2 regions of the Pedococcus soli genome follow, and region 1 is predicted to be linked to the other one. Evidence: predicted binding sites of a transcription regulator. Region 1 holds the regulator's gene; the other holds the start of a gene.
The links. Region 1 encodes LexA, which represses DNA repair genes until DNA is damaged. Its sites were predicted from a motif close to TCGAACANNTGTTCGA; they were not measured.
Positions count from the first base shown of each region.

Region 2: the regulator LexA is predicted to act here: its motif matches at 2,856-2,871, upstream of recA (recombinase RecA).

Region 1 is NZ_BAAGSF010000006.1:979,658-987,138, forward strand. It holds gene ACYVKF_RS19850 (GNAT family N-acetyltransferase) at 1-404, shown strand, start outside; gene ACYVKF_RS19855 (SRPBCC family protein) at 436-858, opposite strand; gene ACYVKF_RS19860 (winged helix DNA-binding domain-containing protein) at 906-1,988, shown strand; gene ACYVKF_RS19865 (CHAP domain-containing protein) at 2,141-3,232, shown strand; gene ACYVKF_RS19870 (LysM peptidoglycan-binding domain-containing protein) at 3,297-3,695, opposite strand; gene lexA (transcriptional repressor LexA) at 3,945-4,670, shown strand; gene ACYVKF_RS19880 (FdhF/YdeP family oxidoreductase) at 4,955-7,336, shown strand; gene ACYVKF_RS19885 (DUF4259 domain-containing protein) at 7,394-7,481, opposite strand, start outside.
Region 2 is NZ_BAAGSF010000005.1:207,447-214,927, forward strand. It holds gene ACYVKF_RS14075 (caspase, EACC1-associated type) at 1-2,388, opposite strand, end outside; gene ACYVKF_RS14080 (effector-associated constant component EACC1) at 2,364-2,771, opposite strand; gene recA (recombinase RecA) at 3,043-4,104, shown strand; gene ACYVKF_RS14090 (regulatory protein RecX) at 4,138-4,785, shown strand; gene ACYVKF_RS14095 (YoaK family protein) at 4,842-5,630, shown strand; gene miaB (tRNA (N6-isopentenyl adenosine(37)-C2)-methylthiotransferase MiaB) at 5,728-7,245, shown strand; gene def (peptide deformylase) at 7,267-7,481, shown strand, end outside.

The DNA.
Region 1 (7,481 bases):
AGCGGGACCACCCACCCGGAGTCGTCACCTACCTGGACGGCACACCGGTCGGCTGGTGCAGCATCAGCCCGCGGACCGAGATCCCCCGCCTGGAGGCCTCGAAGCTCATCCGACGCGTCGACGACGTCCCCGTCTGGAGCATCATCTGCGTGGTGGTCCGTTCCGGCTTCCGCCGGCGCGGCGTCACCCACCAGCTCCTCGAGGGCGCGGTGTCGTATGCCGCGTCGCACGGAGCGCCCGCGGTGGAGGCCCACCCGGTCGACCCGCCGGGGCGGATGGACCTGACCATGGCGTTCGTGGGCACCCGCGGGATGTTCGAGAAGGCAGGGTTCGAGGTCATCGGCACCACCGACGCCGTGGCCAGCAGGATGCCGCGCCTCGTGATGCGCCGCGACCTCCGCTGACGACCTCCGCTGACGACCCACGCTGACGACCTCAGGCCTGTTCGGACCGTGCCTTCAGGCCTGCGGCCTCGGTCGCGAGGTACCGGTCGGTGAGCCCCCGGTAGAACCGCCCGACGAACGAGCCGAGCCATCCCTCCTGCTTCACGGACAGCAGCACCCGCGTCCCGCCGCCGGGCAGGGGTTCGAGGACGTGCCGTGCCGTGGTCAGGGCTGCACCGCCGCCGCTGACCCAGGTGAACGACCTCCCCGGCTCCAGCTCGGTGACCACGTAGTCCACGGTCGGGATCCGTGGCTGGCTGATCTTGGCCTGCGAGCCCGTGCGCAGCGGCCCGTCGTCGACCCGCCGCACCCACCGCACCGTGTCGGTCCACTCCGGCCAGTGCTCGACGTCCGACAGGACCTGCCAGACGCGATCCGGCGGGGCGGCGATGTCGATGGTGGCGCTCTGCTCCATACCTCCATGATCGCCCCGTGCGCGGCTCGTTTCGAGAGGATGGCGCCATGGATCCCTCGCGCGTCCTGTCCCAGCGCCTCGCGACGCAACGCCTCACCTCCGCCCCGCTGCGCACCGCGACCGAGGCCGTGCGGCTGCTCACGTGCGTGCAGAGCCAGGAGCGTGACCACGCCTTCTTCTCCCTGGGCCTGCGCACCCGCAGGAGCACGTATGCCACGGTGCGCCGCGAGCTCGATGCCGGCACCTTCGTGCGCACCCACGTCCTGCGGCCGACGTGGCACTTCGTCGCCCGCGAGGACCTGCGCTGGATCCTCGCGCTGACCTCTCCCCGGGTCCTCGCCGCCAGCGCCGGTCGGCACCGGCAGCTCGGGCTCGACGACCCGCGGCGGCTCGACGGCGGACTCACCCTGCTGGCTGAGCTGTTGCAGGACAGGCAGTTCCGCACCCGCCCCGAGCTCGGCGAGCTGTTCGTGGAGAGGCGATCACCGATCAGGCCGGGCGAACAGCTCGGACACCTGATCATGGTCGCCGAGCTGCGGGGGCTGGTGTGCTCCGGACCGGTCAAGGGGGTGCACCACTCGTACGCGCTGGTCGACGACGTCGTGCCACCGGCCACGCACCTCGACCACGACGACGCGCACCGCGAGCTCGTGCGCCGGTTCTTCAGCGGGCACGGACCGGCCGGCATCAGGGACTTCACCCGGTGGTCGTCGCTCACCGTCGCGGGGACCAGGGCCGCGCTGGCCGACCTGGGCGACGACCTGGACGTGGTGGACGTCGACGGGACACCGCACTGGTTCGACCCTGCCGTCGTGCCGCGCCGCAGCCCGGCCGCCCCCGCGGCACACCTCTTCCCGGTCTACGACGAGGTGGTGCTCAGCTACCCGGCCGTGAACTTCCCGGTGGCGACGGACCACCCGTTGGCCGAGCACCCTGACCCGTTCTGGGCCACGGTCGTCCTCGACCAGACCAACGTCGGCTCCTGGAAGCGCACCGTCCGGGCAGACGTCGTCGAGGTCGACATCCGGTTGGCCCCCAGCGTCGACGCCAGGGGCCGACAGGCGGTGCGTGCCGCGGCACTGCGGCTGGCCGAGTTCCTCGGGAAAGGGCTCGAGCTCACGGGGATCTGAGACCGGAGGCGAATTACACGGTTGGACTTACCGGATCTGCCTGACAAACCGGACACCGTCGGTCCAGCCTGAACAGGTTGTCCGCCGCCACCCCTCGCGGCGGGGCGATGCGCGTCTCCTGGCGCTGTCCTGTCCCCCACCCCCAGGAAGTCATGCTGCGTTCCCGACTGTCCCCCCTCCTCGCCCGCGTCGGCACCCTTGCCCTCGTCGTCCTGGCCGGACTCGCGGTCACCGCGCCACCGGCCTCAGCCGCGACCCTCTCCCGCGAGTGCAAGGCCAACTCCATCGCCTGCATCTCGTTCTCGGGGTACGCCGGGAAGTCGGTGTGGGGGTACCCGGTGAACTCCAGTGGGAACAACTGCGTGAACTATGCGGCCTACCGGCTGATGAAGAACGGGGTGAAGCAGCAGAGCGCCATGGGCAGCGGCGGCAGCTGGGCCACCAGCGCCCGCAACCGCGGCATCAAGGTCGACCAGACGGCCAAGACCGGGGCGATCGCCCAGTGGAACTACGGCAGCCACTACGCGCCCGGCAACGGCCACGTGGGGTACGTGGAAGAGGTCACGAGCTCCTACATCGTCGTGTCGGACTCGGCCTGGACTGGCTACTCCTCCCGGATGACCATCCCGCGCGGCGACGCGAACTGGCCCAGCAACTTCCTGCACTTCAAGGACCAGCCCTACCAGCCACCGGCATCCGGGAGCTTCCTCAAGGTCCGGGAGAACGGGCAGATCTACCGGCTGGTCGGGACCACACCGGTCTACGTGAGCACGTGGGCAGCATTCGGCGGTGCCAAGGCCACGATGGCCGTCTCGGCCAGCGCCCTCGCCACCCTGCCGGCCACCATCCCCGACGGGACGTTCATCAAGGGCGCGCAGCGGGCGGAGATCTACCGGATGGCCGGCGGCGCCCCGATCCACGTCTCGGCATGGGCGAACGTCGGCGGAAGCAAGGCCACGACGATCGTCGACCAGGTGGCCATCGACCGGGCCGGTGACGGCGGCGCCTACAACCGCCTGCGAGCGGTGCCTGCCGACACGACGATGCTCCGGACGACCAAGGGCGTCGTGTACCGGATGAGGGGCGGGATCGCCTACTACTCGACCTCGATGCCGATCGCCGAGCTGAGTGAACCGGTCCTCGTCGACCACGTCGCCCTCAGCCGCGCCACCACCACCGGGGCGTTGAAGTACCGACACATCAAGGCCGTGAAGGCCCTACCGAAGATCACGCCGAAACCCTGAGCGCCCCTCACACGGAGATCTCTCCGCGCCGCCCGATGCCGGGTGATGGGTGGGGTGACCTCGCTCAGCCGGCGGCCGGGATGAGCAGCGTCTGCCCGGCGTGGACGTTGGACCCCGTCAGGTCGTTGGCGACCTGGATGCGGGCGACGGCCTCGGTGACCGGCAGCTGCGGCAGCTGGGCCGACGCGACCTCGGAGAGGGTCTGACCGGACTGGACCGTCGTCGAGTGGTCGATGACCGCTGCGGACGCGCCCCCCGAGAGCAGGCTGATCGCGAGGACCACCGCCGTGATGGCCACGGACACGGTGATCGCCAGGCGGCCGGCGCGGGTCAGCCGCAACGGCGCCGCCGGACGGATGACGACGTCCTCACCGGTGGGCACCGAGACGAGCTGCGGGCGCACGGGCCGAACGGGCATCCGCACGGGGGCGGGGGCGACGTCCCAAGCAACTGCTGCACTCATCTGGTCCTCCGTGGTGGTCAGGTGGCCGAAGCCCTTCGAACGGTTGTACGAAGTTCCTCTAGGCTGATTTCTAGCACGCATGTTCGAACTTCTCAAGACACGCCTCGAACACATGTTTGGCACTGACGTTCGAACGCCATACGCTGTGTTCATGCCTCACAGCACACCAGAGGCCACTGACAGTCCCACCCGTCACAGCACTGAGCACGGCGGCATACGCCACCTGACCTGCGGAAACGAGGAAACGGCATGAGCGAGGACAACGTCAAGGAGCTCCCCGACCGCGATCGGGGTGACGGTCTGACCGTCCGCCAGCGCCGGGTCCTCGAGGTGATCCGCAACTCGGTGGACCGCCGCGGGTACCCCCCGAGCCTGCGCGAGATCGGTGAGGCCGTCGGTCTCACCTCCCCCAGCTCGGTGGCCCACCAGCTGTCCACCCTGGAGCGCAAGGGCTTCCTGCGCCGCGACCCCAACCGCCCTCGCGCGATCGAGGTCGTCTCCCCCGACTCGACGGCCGACATGCGCGGCTACCGCGGTGGGGCGAGCGTCGAGGACGAGACGGCGGTGTTCGACGAGACGGGGATGAACGACCGGCGTCCCGAGGCGTCGTACGTCCCGGTGCTCGGCCGGATCGCCGCCGGTGTGCCGATCCTCGCCGAGGAGACCGTCGAGGACGTCTTCCCGCTGCCCCGGCAGATCGTGGGCGAGGGGCAGCTCTTCCTGCTCCAGGTCGTCGGCGAGTCGATGATCGACGCCGCCATCTGCGACGGCGACTGGGTGGTCGTGCGCCAGCAGCCGACCGCCGACAACGGCGACATCGTCGCGGCGATGCTCGACAACGAGGCGACCGTCAAGACGTTCAAGCGCAAGGACGGCAAGGTCTGGCTCATGCCGCACAACGACGCGTTCGAGCCGATCGACGGCGACCACGCCACGATCCTCGGCAAGGTCACGGCGGTCCTGCGCCGAGTCTGAGCCGCGCCCGGACCCACCCAGCCGAGTCCGGGCCGACTGAGCTCTACCGAGCCCTGCCGAGCGCTACCGAGGCCGCGCCCCGGCCGCCCTCCCCCAGCTCCCCCGTGTGCCGCCGTGGACCGACCCCCGCGGCGGCACACGGGTGGTCACCGGGGATCGGGCATCCCGGGCGCGCATGGTTCGGGTGGGACTGGGTACGTTCGGGGTGAAGGCGCAGGTTCCGGACCGGGGCCCGCGCGGCACGCGCCCGGCAACGCCAGGCACCCGGAGAACGAGGTTCACGCATGGGCAAGCACGACGAGAGCGACTACTCCGAGGCCGACCTGGTGGTCAAGGGCCAGGAGGACCACGCCGCCGGTCCGACGGCGGTGGCGGTGTCGATGAAGCGCTCCATCGACCACATGGGCCTCAAGCGGACGGCCCAGACGCTCCTCAAGCTCAACCAGGCCGAGGGCTTCGACTGCATGAGCTGCGCCTGGCCGGACCCCGATCCCGGTCACCGGCACACGGCCGAGTTCTGCGAGAACGGTGCCAAGGCGGTCGCCGAGGAGGCCACCCGCGACCGGGCCACCCCCGAGTTCTTCGCCCAGCACAGCATCGCCGAGCTCGACGCCCACACCGAGCACTGGCTCGGCCAGCAGGGCCGCATCACCCACCCGATGGTCAAGCGTCCGGGCGGGACGCACTACGAGCCGATCGAGTGGGACGAGGCGTTCGACCTCATCGGCGCCGAGCTGCGCTCGCTCGCGAGTCCGGACGAGGCGACCTTCTACACCTCGGGCCGCGCCTCCAACGAGTCGGCGTTCGCGTACCAGCTGTTCGTCCGCGCGTTCGGCACCAACAACCTGCCGGACTGCTCGAACATGTGCCACGAGTCCACGAGCATCGCGCTGCAGGAGTCCATCGGCATCGGCAAGGCCAGCGTCACCCTCGACGACGTGCACACGGCCTCGGTCATCGTCATCGCCGGCCAGAACCCCGGCACGAACCACCCGCGAATGCTGTCCGCCCTCGAGATCGCCAAGGCGAACGGCGCCAAGATCATCTCGATCAACCCGCTGCGCGAGGCAGGGCTCGTGCGGTTCAAGAACCCGCAGAAGCCCAAGGGCGTCGTCGGCCACGGCACGGCGATGGCCGACCTGCACCTGCCGGTGAAGGTCAACGGCGACCTCGCGCTGTTCCAGGCGATCGGGTCGCTGCTCGTCGAGTGGGACGCGCTCGACCACGAGTTCATCGCCACCCACTCGACGGGGTTCGAGCAGTGGCGCGACCACGTCCGCGCCGTCGACTGGGACCAGGTCGTCGAGGTCACCGGGCTGTCCCGTGAGCTCATCACCCAGGCTGCCGAGATGCTGCGCGGGTCGACCCGGACGGTCTACTGCTGGGCGATGGGCCTGACCCAGCACCGCAACGGGGTCGCCACCATCAAGGAGGTCGTCAACCTCGCCCTCGCACAGGGCAACATCGGCCGTGAGGGGGCGGGCCTCCTTCCCGTCCGCGGCCACTCGAACGTCCAGGGCGACCGCACCATGGGCATCTGGGAGCGGCCCCCGGCGACGTTCCTCGACGCGCTCCAGAAGGAGTTCGGCTTCGACCCGCCGCGTGAGCACGGCCTCGACGTCGTGGACTCCCTGCGTGGCATGCGCGACGGCAAGGTCCACTTCTTCATGGGGCTCGGCGGCAACTTCGTGCAGGCCGTGTCGGACACCGACATCGCGATCCCCGCGATGCGCAAGGTCCGCATGACCGTGCAGGTGTCCACCAAGATCAACCGCTCCCACCTCGTCTGCGGCGAGACCGCCCTGATCCTGCCCACCAAGGGCCGCACCGAGAAGGACATCCAGGCCAGCGGGGCCCAGTGGATCTCGGTCGAGGACTCCACGTGCTCGGTGCACGCGTCGCGCGGCCCGCTGGAGCCGGCCAGCCCCCAGCTCAAGTCCGAGGTCGACATCGTCACCCGCATCGCCGAGGCGACGCTCGGGGACCGGTACGGCCTGCAGTGGAAGGCGATGCGCGACGACTACCGCGCCATCCGCCACCACATCGCCAAGGTCGTCCCCGGGTGCGAGGACTACGAGGTCAACGTCCGCAAGCCGGGCGGCATGATCATGCCGCACCCGCCGCGCGACACCCGGACGTTCGACACGAAGACCGGCAAGGCCGAGTTCGTCGCCTCCCCGATCGAGGTGGTGCACGTGCCCGAGGGCCACGTGCTGCTGCAGACGCTGCGCAGCCACGACCAGTACAACACCACCATCTACGGCCTCAGCGACCGCTATCGCGGCATCGAGGGTGGCCGCAAGGTGGTCTTCGTGCACCCCGACGACATCGCGGCCTTCGGTCTGGCGGACGGCGACCTCGTCGACATCACCACCCGGTGGACCGGTGACGACGTGGTCCGGTGCGTTCGCGGCTTCCGGGTGGTCTCGTACGACACCCCGCGGGGATCGGCCGCGGCCTACTACCCCGAGACCAACCCCCTGGTCCCGCTGGACTCGACGGCGATCGGCAGCAACACCCCGACCTCGAAGTCGGTCGTGGTCTCACTCGCCCGGTCGACGTCGAGCTCGCCCGCGTCGGGGGACAGCGCCGGCGGGTCCTCGCAGGACGCCACGGGCTCGGACTGGGACCACAAGAAGTCACCGGAGCCGGAGCACCTGTCCTGACCGGTGCCCGGGGTGGCGCCGGTAGGCGTCACCCCGGGCAGGATCGGCTCGTCGGGGTCACTCGCCGAGGGTCTCGAGGTACCTGCTCAGGCGCTCGGTGATGTCGTCCGTGGCGCTGGCCTCGTCCCACAGCTCCCACCACTCG
Region 2 (7,481 bases), on a different contig from region 1:
GATGACCACGAAGGCGGCGAGGGCGAGCAGGGCGTACGGCACCCCATACAGCGGGAAGCCCCCGCGCCTGAGCAGGCGCCAGTAGGCGACGACCGTGCCGGCTGCCGCGAACGACCAGCCGACCAGCAGGAGGCGTCCCAGCACGCTGGGCCGCACCACGGTGGTCAGCAGCGGGGCGAGCACGACGAGGACGATCATCTCGATGTCGTGGGCGGCGTTCCCCGGCTGGGAGCTGCCCACGTTCGCCGCGGCCACCCGCACGAAGGGGACGGCTGCGAGGAGCCCGACCACCCCCGTCAGGGCGGCGCTGCTCCACGCGGGCGGCGCCACCACCAGGGAGTGCTCGCGGCGGAGGATGACGAGGGCCCCGGCCCCGACGACCACGAGGCCGATGAGGCCGCCGAACTCGAGGAAGAACCCTGCACCGAGGTTGGCGGTGCCCTCGGCGTGCCAGATGCGCGGAAGGTCCCACACGCCCCAGAGGGCAGCCGTCGCCGCGCCGGTGACCAGGGCAGGTCCGACGTGCGTCCACCGGTGCAGCCGCAGGGTGAGGATGCCGCCGGCCAGGCCGACGAAGCCGGGGAACAACCAGGCCCACACGAGGTCGGGCTCCACCAGGGCCTGCGTACCACCCGTGAACCGCACCGCGAAGGTCGCGACGATGGCACTCCCCGAGCTCACGACCGCTGCGCGTCCGACGGCCCGAGCCCGCGGCGACGGGGCAGCCGGGGACGGCCCTGTTCCTGCGCCGCCGGGGGCGCGGAGTCGACCCAGGAGCGCCGTCACCCCCCCGGCCAGGGTCGTCAGGCAGCCCGCCAGGGCGACCCAGATCCCGACGTCGACCTCGCTCGACCCCAGGTCGGAGGACACGTCGAGGATCATCACCAGGGCGACCGCCGCTGCGACCGCTGCGGCTGACACCACCCAGCGCCAGGGCGCGAAGAGTGCGCGGAGGTACAGGGTGCCGAGCGCCACGACGATGCCGACCGCACCCACGACGAGGAGGACCGTGGACAGCCGCGGGTCGAACGCGTGCGCGTCGTCGCCGCGGACGAAGTACGGCAGGAGGGCGGAGAGCAGCGTCAGGGCGCCACCGGTGAGGGCCGTCCGACCGGCCGAGACCCGCTGGCGGGCCGCGCGTGGGTCGTGCGCCGCCGACCCCGCCGACTCCGCGACCGACCCGGTGACCACTGGCGTGACCGACCCGGTGACCACTGGCGTGGCGGACGGGGTGGCCAAGGGGGCGGGGGACGGGGTGGCCCTGGCGGTGGCGGCGCGCCGCTCCGTCCGTGGAGCGGCGGGGGCCCGTGCCGGGGTGGCCGGGGGCGCGGTGTCCTCGGGTCGGGAGTCGTCCCGCGGCGGGGACTCAGTCACGGTCTCGGTCACAGGCGTCGGCACCGTCGGGTGACCCGGGTCGAGAGCGGCGCGGGCCGCGTCGGCCACGTAGGACGTGTCGGAGCGCGCGATGGCCTCCAGCGCCTCGCGGGCACCCAGGGAGACACCCGGGTCGACGTTCGCGAGGCGCGCCCGCAGCTCACCGACCGCTCCCAGCCGGGTGTACATGTTGTCGTCCTCCACGGCCGCCCGGAGGTCCGGTGGCAGGGGGACCGCCCGGACCCGCTTGCGCCGGCTCCTCGCGACGTAGAGCTCGCCCTGGAGCTCGATGTCCCGGCTGGGCGTCTGGTTCGGGTTCTGCGCTCGGACCTGGTCGAACACGTAGTCGTAGAGCTCGTTCAGCGAGACCAGACCGTCCTCGTCCCGGTCGGCGGCGCCGGTGCTGAGGCCCTGGACCAGCGCGGCGGTGAACACCGACGGCTGGACCTGGTCGTCGGTGGCCAGCGCGCTGCCCTCGAACGCGTACTCCATCGCGCTGGACGCGGTGATGACCGCGCGGCCGCGGCCGCCGCCCAGCTTCCCGGCGGGGAAGCTGTCGAGCACGTTCGCCGGGCCGGCGGCCCGGACCGCGACCCCTTCCCCGAAGGCGCCGCCGTAGCAGCAGTCGAGGAACAGCACGATGCTGCGAGCCCTGGATCCCCGCATGCACCGCTGGACGAAGTCGGCGGAGACGGCGGTGGACGCCAGCCGGTCCGGGCGGGTGTTGGTCGCGGCGAGGAACAGCTCCCCGGAGTCGCTCTTGAGTCCGTGGCCGGAGAAGTGCAGGAGGAGCAGGTCCTCGGGCCGTCCTTCCGCGAACAGGTCCTCCACCTGGGCCTGCACGGCGTGGGAGGGCGCGTTGTGCACGACGCGGACCTCGAACCCCCCGACCTGGGGATCGCCCAGCACGGCGGCCAGCGCCTCCTCGTCCGCCGCGGGGGCCTGCAACCGGCTCAGCCCGGTGTGCTCGAACTCGTCGCTCGCGACGATCAGGGCGGTGCGTCGGCCGTCCACGACGGCGCCTTCCCTGCGTGGCGGGCCAGGAAGAGGGACACCAACCGGTCGTTCTCGGCCGGGGTCGCGCCGGACAGCTCGAGGACGTCACCCTCGAGCTCGAGGTGGATGCTGCGCGGCGCCTCGTGCCCCCGGTCGAGCCAGGCCCGGACCGCCGCGACCAGGGCGGTGAGGCCGCCGGACCCCATGAGGGCCACGACGAGGGTGCTAACGGTGGGGGCGTCGACACCGCGGGCGCCGGGAGGAGCGTGCTGCGGCGGGCCGGGGCGCACGTCCGCGCCGTCGAGCTGCCCGAGCTCGTCACGCAACAGCCGGGCGAGCTGGTCGAGACGGGCCCGGTCGGACCCGGCTTCGGCCAGCGTCAGGTGCACCGTGGGCTCCATCGGCCCGCCTCCTGGCTCGTGTTCCCTGCACCACCGATGCTACTGCTGCCGACCCGCGGCGTGTCGCGCGTGTCGTGTCGGACTTCGAACAGATGTTCGGTATGTTCGTCCACAGGTGGAACCCCCGCAGGACCACCGTCCACAGGCCGCAGACCGGCCCGGGACGGCTGTCGGTGGAGACACCTAGCGTCTGACCCGACAGCAGCTGACAGCGACCGGGTCGAAGGCAGGCGCGCCCGACTCGACATGGAAAGAAGGAACGGTGGCCAAGATGTCCGGTGGCAACACTGCAACAGTGGACCAGAAGGCGAAGTCGCTCGACTCCGTCATGGGGCAGATCGAGAAGAACTTCGGCAAGGGCGCCGTGATGCGCCTCGGCGACGACGTCCGTCCGCCCATCGACGTGATCCCCACGGGGTCGATCGCGCTCGACGTGGCCCTCGGTATCGGCGGGCTCCCGCGCGGTCGGGTCGTGGAGATCTACGGGCCGGAGTCCTCCGGCAAGACGACCGTCGCCCTGCACGCCGTGGCCAGTGCCCAGCGGGCCGGTGGCATCGCGGCGTTCATCGACGCCGAGCACGCCCTCGACCCCGACTACGCCAAGAAGCTCGGTGTCGACACCGACGCCCTCCTCGTCAGCCAGCCCGACACGGGCGAGCAGGCGCTCGAGATCGCCGACATGCTGATCCGCTCCGGCGCCATCGACATCATCGTCATCGACTCGGTCGCAGCCCTCGTGCCGCGCGCCGAGATCGAGGGCGAGATGGGCGACAGCCACGTGGGCCTGCAGGCGCGCCTGATGTCCCAGGCCCTGCGCAAGCTCACCGGTGCCCTGAACACCACCGGCACCACGGCGATCTTCATCAACCAGCTCCGCGAGAAGATCGGCGTCATGTTCGGCTCGCCCGAGACGACCACGGGTGGCAAGGCGCTGAAGTTCTACGCCTCGGTCCGCCTGGACGTCCGCCGCATCGAGACGCTCAAGGACGGCAGCGAGCCCGTCGGCAACCGCACCCGCGTCAAGGTCGTCAAGAACAAGGTGGCCCCGCCGTTCAAGCAGGCCGAGTTCGACATCCTCTACGGGCAGGGCATCTCCCGCGAAGGTGGCCTCATCGACATGGGTGTCGAGCACGGCTTCGTCCGCAAGGCCGGCGCCTGGTACACCTACGAGGGCGACCAGCTCGGCCAGGGCAAGGAGAACGCGCGCCAGTTCCTCAAGGACAACCCCGACCTCGGCAACGAGATCGAGAAGAAGGTCAAGGAGAAGCTCGGCATCGGACCGCAGGTCGACAAGCCTGCCGACGCGATCCCCGAGGTCCCGGTCGAGTTCTGAGCCGCGGCTCACCCGACCGACGACTGAACCCGCATGACTGATCGACACGCTGCGGCAAGGGCTGCCCTCGAGGCCGCCCTTGCCGCAGCGTCGTCCGGCCCGGCAGCACCCGAGCCCGCCCGCCGCCCGCGCCGCTCGAAGGCCTGGCAACCCATCCCCGGTGACCCCGAGAGCGACCTGCAGACCCGCGACTCCGAGCCGGATGCCCACGACGTCGCCCGCCAGATCGTGCTGCGACAGCTGGCCATGGCGCCACGGAGCCGCAAGCAGCTGCGCGACAAGCTCAAGCAGCGGGAGTGCCCCGACGACGTCGCCGAGGCCGTGCTCGACCGGATGACCGAGGTCGGCCTGATCGACGACGAGGCGTTCGCAGGCATGCTGGTGCGGTCGCAGCAGGCCGGTCGTGGACTGGCCAAGCGCGCCCTGGCCCGCGAGCTGCGGACCAAGGGTGTCGACGACGAGACCGCCCGAGCCACGCTCGACGCGATCGACCCGAATGCCGAGCGCGACCAGGCCGAGCGCCTCGTCGCCAAGAAGCTGCGCTCCATGCACGGGCTCGACGTGCTCGTGCAGAAGCGCCGACTGGCCGGGATGCTGGCCCGCAAGGGGTACCCGGCCGACCTGTCGATGGCCGTCATCCGCGACGCCCTGGCGCAGGCGCAGGAGCACCAACGCGACTGAGTGACCAGGTCCTGCGAGTGGGCGGACAGGTCCGCGCACGCACCTAGGCTGCAGTCGTGGAGCCCCTGCCGCACGTCCGACCGAGCCAAGCTCGGTCGAGCCTGGCTCGGCGTGCCCGGGCCTACCTGGTCGATGCCGCCGACGCCGCGCGTTCCGAGCAGGCCAACCGCCACCTGGCCAACCTGCTCGCCCTCATCGCAGGCACGCTGAACTCCGTCGGCTTCGTCGCGGTCTCGGTCTACACCTCGCACATGACCGGGCTCACCGCATCGGTGGCCGACCACCTCGTGCTCGGGGCCTACTCGGTGGTCGGGGTGGGGCTGTTGGCGATCGGGTCTTTCGTCCTCGGGGCGATGGCCTGCGCCGTCCTGTTCAACTGGGGCCGTCGTCGCGGGTTGCGGGGGAGGTACGCGAACGTCCTGGTCGTCGAGGCCCTGCTCGTGCTCGTCTTCGGTGGTGCGGCCGACCTGCTGGTGTGGCGCCACCGCACCATGGTGTTCGTGGCCGTGCTCTGCTTCACCATGGGCCTGCAGAACGCCATCATCACCAAGATCTCGCAGGCCCAGATCCGGACCACGCACGTGACCGGCATGGTCACCGACATCGGGATCGAGCTCGGCAAGCTCGTCTACCGCAGCCGGCGCGCCGGGCTGGAGCCGGTGCGGGCCGACCTGTCGAAGCTGTCGATGCTCTCGGTGCTCGTCGGACTGTTCTTCGTCGGCGGGCTCGTCGGTGCAGCGGGCTACCTCGCGATCGGCTTTCCCGTGCTGCTCGTCCCGGCCGTGGTGCTGCTCGCGGTGGCCCTGCCACCCGTCCTGGCCGACCTGCGCCGCATCCGCAGCTGACCGCCCGTCGTCAACCGGCCACCGGGGGAGCCCACGCCGTGGACATGGGGGAGCGCGACGCCCGGGAACGCCGGCACCACGTACCCTTGCCGGTGCGATGACCACACAGACGACGCAGAAGACCTACGACGTGCGCACCCACGGGTGCCAGATGAACGTGCACGACTCCGAGCGCCTCGCCGGCCTGCTCGAGACGGCCGGGTACGTCGACGTCAACAGCGTGCCCGCGGGCGAGCGCCCGTCCGCTGCGGACGTGGTCGTGTTCAACACCTGCGCCGTGCGCGAGAACGCCGACAACAAGCTGTACGGCAACCTCGGCCAGCTGCGACCCGAGAAGACCGCGAACCCCGACATGCAGATCGCGGTCGGTGGGTGCATGGCCCAGAAGGACCGCGCCACCATCGTCGAGCGCGCGCCCTGGGTGGACGTCGTGTTCGGCACCCACAACATCGGCAGCCTCCCGGCGCTGCTCGAGCGGGCCCGCCACAACCGCGAGGCGCAGGTCGAGATCCTCGAGAGCCTCGAGGTCTTCCCGTCGACGCTGCCGACGCGGCGTGACTCCGCCTACGCCGGCTGGGTCTCGATCTCGGTGGGCTGCAACAACACCTGCACGTTCTGCATCGTCCCGAGCCTGCGCGGCAAGGAGGCCGACCGCCGTCCGGGCGACGTCCTCGCCGAGGTGAAGGCGCTCGTCGAGCAGGGCGTCGTCGAGGTGACGCTGCTCGGCCAGAACGTCAACACCTACGGCGTGGAGTTCGGCGACCGGCTGGCGTTCGGCAAGCTCCTGCGGGCCTGTGGCGAGATCGAGGGCCTGGAGCGGGTGCGCTTCACGAGCCCTCACCCGGCTGCGTTCACCGACGACGTCATCGCCGCGATGGCCGAGACCCCCAACGTCATGCCCAGCCTGCACATGCCCCTGCAGTCGGGGTCCGACCGCGTCCTCAAGGAGATGCGCCGCTCCTACCGCAGCGCCAAGTTCCTCGGCATCCTGGACAAGGTCCGCGCGCAGATCCCGGACGCCGCGATCACCACGGACATCATCGTCGGCTTCCCGGGCGAGACCGAGGCCGACTTCGAGGAGACCCTGCGCGTCGTGCGCGAGTCACGGTTCTCGAGCGCGTTCACGTTCCAGTACTCCATCCGCCCCGGCACGCCGGCCGCGACCATGCCCGACCAGCTGCCGAAGGCCGTGGTGCAGGAGCGCTACATGCGCCTGCTCGCCGTGCAGGAGGAGGTCTCCTGGGCGGAGAACCGTCGCCTCGAGGGCCGTGAGGTCGAGGTGCTCGTGGCGACCGGCGAAGGTCGCAAGGACACCGCGACCCACCGCCTCTCCGGCCGTGCACGCGACAACCGCCTGGTCCACTTCGCCGTGCCCGAGGGTGCCGAACGCCCCCGCCCGGGCGACCTGGTCACCGTCGGGGTCACGTATGGCGCCCCGCACCACCTCGTCGCCGACGCCGCCCTGGAGGGGGGCGCCTGGTTGGTGCGCCGCACCGCCGGTGGCGACGCGTGGGCCGCGCTGCAGGACTCCCCGGTGCCCGGGAAGCCGGCGGTCTCGCTCGGCATGCCCAGCGTCGGCCGACCCGCCGCGGCACCCGCACCCGCCTGCGGCTGACGATCTGGAAGACTCCTGCGCATGACGATCCGGCCCATCGTGATCCTCGGGGAGCCCGTGCTCCACCGACGTGCCGAACCCGTGACGGCGTTCGACGCAGACCTCGCCGAGCTCATCTCCGACATGTTCGAGACCATGGACGCCGCGAACGGTGTCGGCCTCGCGGCTCCGCAGATCGGAGTCGGGCTGCGGGTGTTCACCTGGCAGATGGACAACGACGACGACGTCCCGACGCG